DNA from 3 places in the Achromobacter sp. FW305-C-28 genome. Region 2 is predicted to be linked to each of the others. Evidence: predicted binding sites of a transcription regulator. Region 2 holds the regulator's gene; each other region holds the start of a gene.
The links. Region 2 encodes LexA, which represses DNA repair genes until DNA is damaged. Its sites were predicted from a motif close to ACTGTATNNNNATACAGT; they were not measured.
Positions count from the first base shown of each region.

Region 1 (3,277 bases), on a different contig from region 2:
CCCCGCCCGGGAAATGTCGATGATGCTGGGCACCCTGGCCGGCATGTTCCTCTTGCGCGAGAAAGTGGGCCCGGGCCGGCTGGCCGGTTGCCTGGCGATCCTGGCCGGCGTGGTACTGCTGGGGTCGACCTGACCCGGCGAGCGTCAGAATCCGCCGGCGGCGCCCAGCCACATCAGCGCGGGGATCATCGCGCCCCAGGCCAGCACCAGCACCACATCCACCACCATGCTCTTGACGCTGACCTGATCGGACACCGGCTCGACCGTGGCGTTGCCCAGGCTGCGTTCGCGCGGGCCGCGCACGACGTGGCTGGCAGCGGGCGCCGCCACATCGGTCGCGGCCGGCGGAAACGGCCACTTGCCCGGCCGGGTGCCGGAGCGGCTGCCCTTGCCGGTATCGGCCGCGGCCGTCCCGGACGACGCTACGCCGCCCGCCCCCAGCGTCAGGTCCATCGCCTGCCCCCGCGCCCCGGGCGCTGCCGACCAGGGCATGGCCAGTTCGCTGAAACGGGCGCCGAACGTACGGACACGTTGCACGGCGCGGCGCAACGGGGTCAGCGATACGGCGGCAAGATCGTCCGGCAGGACGGAGAGTTGAGCGGTGTTCATAGGAACTCCTTGGTAGCGCGGTAAAAACGACAGTCAGAATCGACGGGCAACAGCAACGGACTCGGGCGGACAACAAGGTCGAGCGGACGACAAGGGCCGTCCGGCGCCATGAGGTCAGTCAAACAAGGACAACTGCCCGGCAGCAACGGTGCGCCATTGGCGTTCGCCGCGCCCGAAGGCGCCGGCCGTCGGTGAGGGGCTGGGCGTGACACCGGACGGGGTGCCGGAAAAAGGGACCCCTGAAGACGCTTTCGCGCCAACCGGGGATAGGGAAACGGGGGCCGCACCTGCGGCCGCAGAAAACAAGGACTCGGCCCCACCGGCAGCCAAGGGCGGCTGGAAACGGCCGGCATCCAGCGCCAGGCGCTGGCGGTTCAAGCCCAGCTTGCGCGTGGCGACCGCGAACCGCTGGCGCAGCAGATCGGCCCAGATGCCGGTGCCGCGCATGCGCGAACCGAAGTTGGGATCGTTGCGGCGGCCATTGCGCAGGTCTTCGATGCGATGCAGCACGCGCTGGGCGCGATCCGGGTAATGAGCGTTGAGCCAGTCTTCGAACAGGGTTTTGACTTCCCAGGGCAACCGGATGACGGTGTAGCTGGCATAGTGCGCGCCGGCCGCCTTGGATTCCTGCAGGATGTGTTCCAGGGCGTCGTCGTTGATGAACGGGATAACGGGCGCCACCAGCACCCCTACCGGCACGCCGGCGGTCGTGAGATTACGCACGGCTTCCAGGCGACGCCAGGGCGCGGCCGCGCGCGGTTCCAGCGTGCGGGCCATGCCGGCATCCAGCGTGGTGATGCTCATGTAGACCACCACCAGCTTCTGCTCGGCCAGCGCGGCCAGGAGATCCAGGTCGCGGGCGACCAGGGCGTTCTTGGTGACAATGGTGACCGGGTGCCGGGTTTCCAGCATCAGTTCGAGCATGCCGCGCGTCAGGCGCCAATCGCGTTCGATGGGCTGGTAAGCGTCGGTGGCCGACCCGATATTGATGGGCGATGGCTTGTAACCCGGCCGGCTGATTTCGGCCCGCAGCGCCTGGACCGCATTGGCCTTGGCCACCAGGCGGGTTTCGAAGTCCAGGCCGGGGGAATAGCCCAGGTAGGAATGCGTGGGCCGGGCATAGCAGTAGACGCAGCCATGTTCGCATCCCCGGTACGGGTTGACCGCGACGTCGAAGGGAATGTCGGGCGAATCGTTGCGCGACAGTATCTTGCGGGCTTCTTCGGCCGTGACGGTTGTCTTGGGGGCCGCGGGCGCCAGTCGGGCGTCGGGCAGGATGGGAATGACTTTGGGGGAAATATCGGGGACAGCATCGACGAAATCAGCCGGGAGACCCGAAGCGGACCAGCCGTCGTCGACCTGCACGCGATCATCGCGCTGAAAGCGATGCCGAATATTAGTAACCGCACCCCGACCGCGCAAGGCGGCGGGGGCGGCAGCCGGGGACCCAGAACCGGCGGGAAAAGAATGATCGGTGCGTGCCATGAAAACTACTGTACAAAAACACAGTGGTTTTGACAAGCACCAAAAGCCTTTTCGTAAGACAGCCCCACTTTACCGCAAGACGAAGACGCCGTCCGGACAATTCGATTCCATCTTGCGATATCGCCCGGAAACCCGCGCCAGCATTGGGTTTGGAATAAAAACAACACCTCATTTGGGGGAGCAAAGGGGTGTTGTTTCGCGGCCCGCTTGCGGTTTACCGAAGCATGCCCGCCGCCGCCGTCTGGTGCGTGGCCTCGTCGATCAAAATGAACGCGCCGGTGGCTGCGACATCATCGTATCGATCGACCGCCAGCGCTTCACGCGTGGTGAAGGTGACGCGACCAATGTCGTTCATGCGCAGCGTGCCTTCCGTGTTCTGCACTTCCTGCAGTTCGTGGATATCGCGATGCGACAGCACCGCGCGGATCTTCGCCGACGTCAGTCGCGTGCCGTGCTTGAGCAAGTACTTGCGCGCGGGGTTCAGCGGCTGCGTATCGAGCCAGCACAGCTCGGCTTCGAACTCGCGCGCGACCTGCGCTTGCGCGTTTGCATGCACGATCACGTCGCCGCGCGACACGTCGACATCGCGGTCCAGCACCAGCGTCACTGAATCGCCGGCCACCGCTTCATCCAGCACGCGGTCGAACACGCGCACTTCGCGCACGCGCGCCGTCACGCCCGACGGCTGCACCGTGACCTCGTCGCCCGGGCGCAGCACGCCGCTGGCGATGCGGCCGGCATAGCCGCGGAAGTCTTCCTTGCGGTCACCATCGTGGCGCGCCACCCATTGCACCGGAAAGCGCAGCGGGCCGCTGCGGCCATCGCCGGACAGGTCCAGCGATTCCAGCAACGTCAGCAGCGGCTGCCCCGTGTACCAGGGCGTCTTGTCCGACAGCGTCACCACGTTGTCGCCGTTCAGCGCCGACAGCGGCAGCGCGTCGAAGTGCGTGATGCCCAATTTTCCCGCCAGGTCGGCATACGCGTCGCGGATACGCTCGAACACCGCGCGGTCCCAGTCCGCCAGGTCCATCTTGTTGACCGCCACCACGATGTGGCGGATGCCCAGCAGGCGAGCGATGGTGCTGTGGCGCTTGGTCTGCGGCAAGAGCTTGCCATCGGCAGCGCGGGTGGCGTCGATCAGGATCACCGCCACGTCCGCCGTGGACGCGCCCGTCACCATGTT
Region 1 is NZ_JBYSYL010000001.1:755,060-758,336, reverse strand. Features, by position in the region: gene AC3WMR_RS03465 (EamA family transporter) at 1-133, shown strand, start outside; gene AC3WMR_RS03460 (hypothetical protein) at 145-609, opposite strand; gene AC3WMR_RS03455 (PA0069 family radical SAM protein) at 724-2,094, opposite strand; gene AC3WMR_RS03450 (sulfate adenylyltransferase subunit 1) at 2,309-3,277, opposite strand, start outside.
Region 1: a site for LexA is predicted at 2,102-2,119, ahead of AC3WMR_RS03455 (PA0069 family radical SAM protein). Genes of this name have one in related genera too.

Region 2 (3,277 bases):
CTGAAGGCTGCGCCGGCCCAGACCGTCGTCGTGCTGCACGCTTGCTGCCACAACCCCACCGGCGTGGACCCCACCTTCGAACAATGGCAGCAGATCGCCGCCGTCGTGAAGGAAAACAACCTGGTCCCGTTCCTGGACATCGCCTACCAGGGCTTCGGCGAAGGCCTCAAGGAAGATGCGGCCGTCGTGCGCCTGTTCGCCGACCTGAACATGACCATGTTCATCAGCTCGTCGTTCTCGAAGTCGTTCTCGCTGTACGGCGAGCGCGTCGGCGCCCTGACTGTCGTGGCCGGCAGCAAAGACCAGGCCACCCGCGTCCTGAGCCAGCTCAAGCGCGTCATCCGCACCAACTACTCCAACCCGCCCACCCACGGCGGCACGATCGTCTCGACCGTCCTCAACACGCCTGAACTGTTCGCCATGTGGGAACAGGAACTCGGCGGCATGCGCGACCGCATCCGCCTGATGCGCAAGCAGCTGGTCGAGAAAATCAAGGAACACGGCGGCAAGCAGGATTTCAGCTTCGTGCTGCAACAACGCGGCATGTTCTCGTACTCGGGCCTGACGTCGGCCCAGGTCGACCGCCTGCGCGAAGAGCATGGCGTCTACGCCGTCTCCAGCGGCCGCATCTGCGTCGCCGCCCTGAACAGCGGCAACATCGACCAGGTCGCCAAGGGCATCGCCGCGGTGCTGTAAACCGCCTCGCATAGCCGGCACATGTCAGACGGGACCTTCGGGTCCCGTTTTTTATTACACGCCTGCCATGGCCGCTTGCCGTCTATATCGACACCCGCTTGCTTTTTTGCGTTATGTCCCCCAGAATGCTGCTGTATATATGTACAGTCCGACCCCAACGGATCATCGCCATGGCCAGCAAACTCACTGATCGTCAACAGCAAATCCTGGACCTCATCCGGCAAACCGTCGCGCGTACCGGGTTTCCGCCCACCCGCGCCGAAATTGCCCTGGCCCTGGGATTCCGCTCGCCCAACGCGGCCGAAGACCATCTCAAGGCCCTGGCCCGCAAAGGCGCCATCGAACTCACTGCGGGCGCCTCGCGCGGCATCCGCCTGAAAGATGCCTCGGCCGCCCCCACGCAAGCCGCCCTGCCCCTGCCGGGCCTGGCGCAACTGCTCCTGCCGCTGGTAGGTCGGGTGGCCGCGGGCAGCCCCATCCTGGCCGCCGAGCACGTAGAACGCGAAATCGGCGTCGACTCCAGCCTGTTCGCCCAAGCGCCCGACTACCTGCTCAAGGTCCGCGGCATGAGCATGCGCGACGCCGGCATCCTCGAAGGCGACCTGCTCGCCGTCAAGAAAGCCTCCGAAGCCCGCAACGGCCAGATCGTGGTGGCCCGCCTGGGCGACGACGTCACCGTCAAGCGCCTGCAACGCCAACATGGCCGTATCGAGCTGCTGCCCGAAAACCCCGACTTCGACACCATCGTGGTCGAAGCCGACCAGGAATTCGCCCTCGAAGGCATCGCGGTCGGCCTGATCCGCACGCACGCCCTGCATTGATGCGGCACTGAACCGCGCGCCAGGCGGGCCTTTCAGGCCTTGCCAAGCCACGCACAGCGCCCACTTCGCCAGCGTAGTTCAGGGCACACTGCAGTTCAGAGGCAAGCTCCAAAAAAGAAACCCCGCCATGGCGGGGTTTCTTGTTGCAGGCGCCGCAAGCAGCGCCCTCCAGGCCGGGATCAGTGCTTGAGCACCGGATCCGTCGAACCCGGCTCGGCCGGCTTGGCCACCAGCGGTTCCTTGACCGCCTCGTCTTCAGCCAGCGGTTCGGGCAGACGCTCCAGAGCCAGTTCCAGCACCTTGTCGATCCAGCGGACCGGCACGATCTCGAGATGGTTCTTGACGTTGTCCGGGATCTCCGCCAAATCCTTGACGTTTTCTTCCGGGATCAAGACCGTCTTGATACCACCACGGTGGGCGGCCAGCAGCTTTTCCTTCAAGCCGCCGATCGGCAGGACTTCGCCACGCAGCGTGATTTCGCCGGTCATGGCGACATCGGCGCGCACCGGAATGCGCGACAGCGCCGACACCATGGCCGTGGTGATCGCGATACCCGCGGACGGACCGTCCTTGGGCGTCGCGCCTTCCGGCACGTGCACGTGCATGTCGTGCTTCTCGAAGACGCTGTCGGCAAAGCCCAGGCGACGTGCCCGCGAGCGCACCACCGTACGAGCCGCCTCGACCGATTCCTTCATCACGTCGCCCAGCGAACCGGTGCGTTGGATCACGCCCTTGCCGGGCATGTCCGCCACTTCGATCGTGAGCAGGTCGCCACCGACTTCCGTCCAGGCCAGGCCGGTCACTTGGCCGATCTGATTTTCCTTTTCGGCCATGCCGAAGGTGTAGCGGCGCACGCCGAGGTAGTCGCTGAGGTTGTCGCCCGTGACATTGACCGGCTTGACCTCGAGGGTCTTGCCTTCGGCCTTGGCGCGATCGGTCTGGGTCAGCAATTGCTTGATGACCTTGCGGCAGATCTTGCCCACTTCGCGTTCGAGCGCACGCACACCGGCTTCGCGGGTGTAATAGCGCACGATATCGCGCAAGGCGCTGTCATCGACGGTCAGCTCGGTATCCTTTACGCCGTTGTTCTTCATCAGCTTGGGCAGCAGATGGTCGCGGGCGATGTGGATCTTTTCTTCCTCGGTGTAACCCGACAGGCGGATCACTTCCATGCGGTCCAGCAGCGCCGGCGGAATGTTCAGCGTGTTGCTGGTCGCCACGAACATGACGTCGGACAGATCGAAGTCGACCTCGATGTAGTGGTCCTGGAACGTGTGGTTCTGCTCAGGGTCCAGCACTTCGAGCAATGCCGACGAGGGATCGCCGCGGAAATCCATGCCCAGCTTGTCGATTTCATCGAGCAGGAACAAGGGATTGCGCACGCCGACCTTCGACATGTTCTGGACGATCTTGCCCGGCATCGAACCGATGTAGGTCCGGCGATGGCCGCGGATCTCGGCTTCGTCGCGCACGCCGCCCAAGGCCATGCGCACGAACTTGCGGTTCGTGGCCTTGGCGATGGACTGGCCGAGCGAGGTCTTGCCGACGCCCGGAGGGCCGACCAGGCACAGGATCGGCGCCTTGACCTTGTCCACGCGCTGTTGCACGGCAAGATATTCAAGGATGCGTTCCTTCACCTTCTCCAGGCCGTAGTGGTCGTTGTCCAGTACGGTTTCGGCGTTGGAGATGGAATTGTTGATCTTGCTCTTCTTTCTCCAGGGGAGATTGATGAGCGTATCGATGTAGTTGCGCACCACGGT
Region 2 is NZ_JBYSYL010000004.1:284,559-287,835, reverse strand. Features, by position in the region: gene AC3WMR_RS13435 (amino acid aminotransferase) at 1-696, shown strand, start outside; gene lexA (transcriptional repressor LexA) at 867-1,517, shown strand; gene lon (endopeptidase La) at 1,697-3,277, opposite strand, start outside.

Region 3 (3,277 bases), on a different contig from region 2:
ATTTCCTCGGCCGTGCCGGTGCTCATGTCGGACGGAATGCAGCCGTCGACCACGTTCAGCACGTACACCGCCTTCCATTCCTGCCCCTTGGCCGAGTGGATGGTGGACAGGATCATGTAGTCCTCGTCGCGCGAGGGCGCGCCGGACTCGTCGCTGGTGGCGTCCGGGGGATCCAGCGTCAGCTCGGTCAGGAAACGCTCGCGGGACGGGTAGCCGGCGGCGATGCGCACCAGCTGGTCCAGGTCGGTCTTGCGCACGCGGGCATCGTCGTACAGGCGTTCGAGCTGGCCGGCGTACCAGCGCAGGGCCAAGTCCACGTCCGCGGGCCAGCGCAGGCCGGGGTCGGCCAGCGCGGCATAGGTGTCGGCAAAGGCGCCCCACTCGGCCTGGGCCGCCGCGCCTGGCTTGAACTCGCGCAAGGCGCGCAGCGGCTCGGCCGATTGCGCCATGGCGTCCATCAGCTTGCCGGCGGTGGCCGGGCCGATGCCGGGCAGCAACTGCGCCACGCGGAAGCCCGCCATGCGGCCGCGCGGGTTTTCTGCCCAGCGCAGCAGCGACAGCAGGTCCTTGACGTGGGCCGCTTCCAGAAAGCGCAGCCCGCCGAATTTGACGAACGGAATATTGCGCCGGGTCAGTTCCAGCTCAAGCGCCGCGCTGTGGCTGGACGTGCGAAACAGCGCGGCTTGCGACTTGAGCGTGGCCCCGCCCTCGCGCTGCGCCAGCACCTGGTCGGCCACCCAGCGGGCCTGCCCGCCTTCGTCGCTGACCGTGACCAGCTCGGGCAGCTGCGACGACGAACGGTCGGTCCAGAGGTCCTTGGCGTAGCGCTCGGTCGCCAGGCCGATGACGGCGTTGGACGCGTTCAGGATGGGCTGGGTCGAACGGTAGTTGCGGTCCAGCGTGATGACGCGGGCGGGCTTGGGGAACTGCGTGGGGAAATCCAGGATGTTGCGCACCGTGGCCGCGCGGAACGAGTAGATGGACTGGGCGTCGTCGCCCACCACGGTCAGGCCGCGGCCATCGGGCTTCATGGCCAGCAGGATGGCCGATTGCAGGCGGTTGGTGTCCTGGTATTCGTCGACCAGCACATGGTCGAAACGCCCGCCGACGTCGGCGGCGATGGCCGGGTCGCCCATCATTTCGGCCCAGTAGAGCAGCAGGTCATCGTAGTCGAGCACCTGCTGGTCCTGCTTGGCCGCCACATAGGCGCGAAACAGGTTCTTGAGCTCGTCTTCCCACTGCGCGCACCACGGGAACACGCTGTGCAGCACGTCGGCCACCGGCGTCTGACTGTTGACCACGCGCGAGTAGATCGCCAGGCAGGTGCCCTTGAGCGGAAAGCGCGACTTGGTGGACGACAGGCCAAGCTCGTGCCGGACCATGCCCATCAGGTCTTCGGCATCGCCCCGGTCGTGAATGGTGAAGGCCTCGGACAGGCCGATGCGCTGGGCGCAATCGCGCAAGAGGCGAGCGCCAATGGCGTGGAAGGTGCCGGCCCACGGCAGCGAGGGCGCCTGCTGGGTGCCGCGCAGGTTCATGACCCGCTGCAGCACAGAACCGACGCGGCGCTCCATTTCCTGGGCGGCGCGGCGCGAGAAGGTCAGGAGCAGCATGCGCTGCGGGTCGGCGCCGTTCAGGATCAGGTGGGCGACCCGGTGGGCCAGGGTGTTGGTCTTGCCCGACCCGGCCCCGGCAATGACCAGCAAGGGACCGTCGTCGCCCGCGCCGGCCACCCCGAATTCAGCGGCCTCGCGCTGGGCGGGATTGAGGTCGGCCAACGGATCGGGACGGCTGTTGGAAGGCGGAAGGGTCGGGTCGGACATGGCGCGCGGGGCTGGCGGCCAGGCGCGGCGGGGCCGGCCTGACAACTGGTTATATATCCAGGCATCATAACAGCCGTGGGCCGCTTGCCGGGGTGGCGCCTGGCGGGGATGCGGACGGGGGGCGCAGCAGCGGCCGGTCGCACAGGGGTCAAGGCTTGGGCTGGGTTTTTTCGATGAACTGCTTCAATTGCGCCTCGGTCGCCTCGCCGGGTGGAGGCAGTCCCAACAAAAAGCCTTCCGCGCCAGGACGAGCGCGTGATGGTTGCAGCCGCACCTCTCCACCAGGCAGAAAAATGGCCCAGACATAACCATCGTGAAACGGCTCGTATGGCATGACCGGAACATCGCGAACCAATAGATCATTCTCGCCACGATAAAACATCGAATCAGAATTCCACTCCACCCTCATTGTCATTCCCGGCTTCCACTGGGTCGCAATGGCAATGCAGCAAGTGCTGGATGTGTAAGCCTGCGCTCGAGCACTTCCCGCCCATGCACGATTGATGAAGACGGGGCTCAAACCTTCGTCAAGATAATTGATGATGCCTAACCGCACGCCAAGCGTTGCGGGAATAGGCATAGACTGCGTCCAACCAGCCACAGGCTGCCCTATCAACGCCATGCAAAAAGCTAAAGAGCATCCCCAACGAAGCGAGCGAAGTCGAGTGAACAGGCTGATCGGAAAATTGATTTTCTGCATACTCAGAATCGCGGAATAGCGTTGAAGTTTATTGGCATATTCTGCAGAGCACGCTGCGTATTCTCCCGGTCCTGCTGCGCCTCCCGTTGCGCCCGAGCCTGAGGATTGGTGTAGACAGAGCGCCAGCGCAAATAGCCCCATTGAGAGTAGAACTCCCGTCCACCGGCCTGCAACGGCACGGCATTGGGATTTGCTCGATAGGCAACCAACTCTGCCCGCTCTTCCTTGCTGGGCATCAGTGGCCACGCCAGATCAGCCCGACCGGTCGATACATATTGTTCGGCCAGCCTTTCACGTTGGTCCAGTTGTTTGAGACGATCACGCTGGATACTCATCCACACGTCGTCATCCTTTCCAAGAGGCTTGAACCAGGCCCTTGAATCGTGCACATAATTGTCCAACAGATCGATCACCGCCGCGACGGGCTTGCCAGGAAGATTCCAGACCGTGCGCATCTGATCCAACCATATCTTCTCTTTGTTGCCTCGCAATACCAACATGACACTGTCATATAGCCGAGCGCCTTCGGCACCCGGCATCGCATTCGGCACGGAACTGCGTTCAAGCGCATTGTTCGCAGTCAGCGTTTGCACCTCCAGCAGCAACTCGTTATTGGCTTGCACCAGATCCTCGTAGTCCTGAGGATTGTTGGATTTGGCCCGCAGCGCACTGGGAATTCCGCCCAACCACTCAGGCCCCCGATCAACCCGAAGGCGTCGCCAGCGCACATACTGAACGTAGTGGTTGTACATGA
Region 3 is NZ_JBYSYL010000008.1:186,536-189,812, forward strand. Features, by position in the region: gene AC3WMR_RS20160 (ATP-dependent helicase) at 1-1,823, opposite strand, end outside; gene AC3WMR_RS20165 (DUF3304 domain-containing protein) at 1,972-2,523, opposite strand; gene AC3WMR_RS20170 (T6SS phospholipase effector Tle1-like catalytic domain-containing protein) at 2,526-3,277, opposite strand, start outside.
Region 3: a site for LexA is predicted at 1,868-1,885, ahead of AC3WMR_RS20160 (ATP-dependent helicase). Genes of this name have one in related genera too.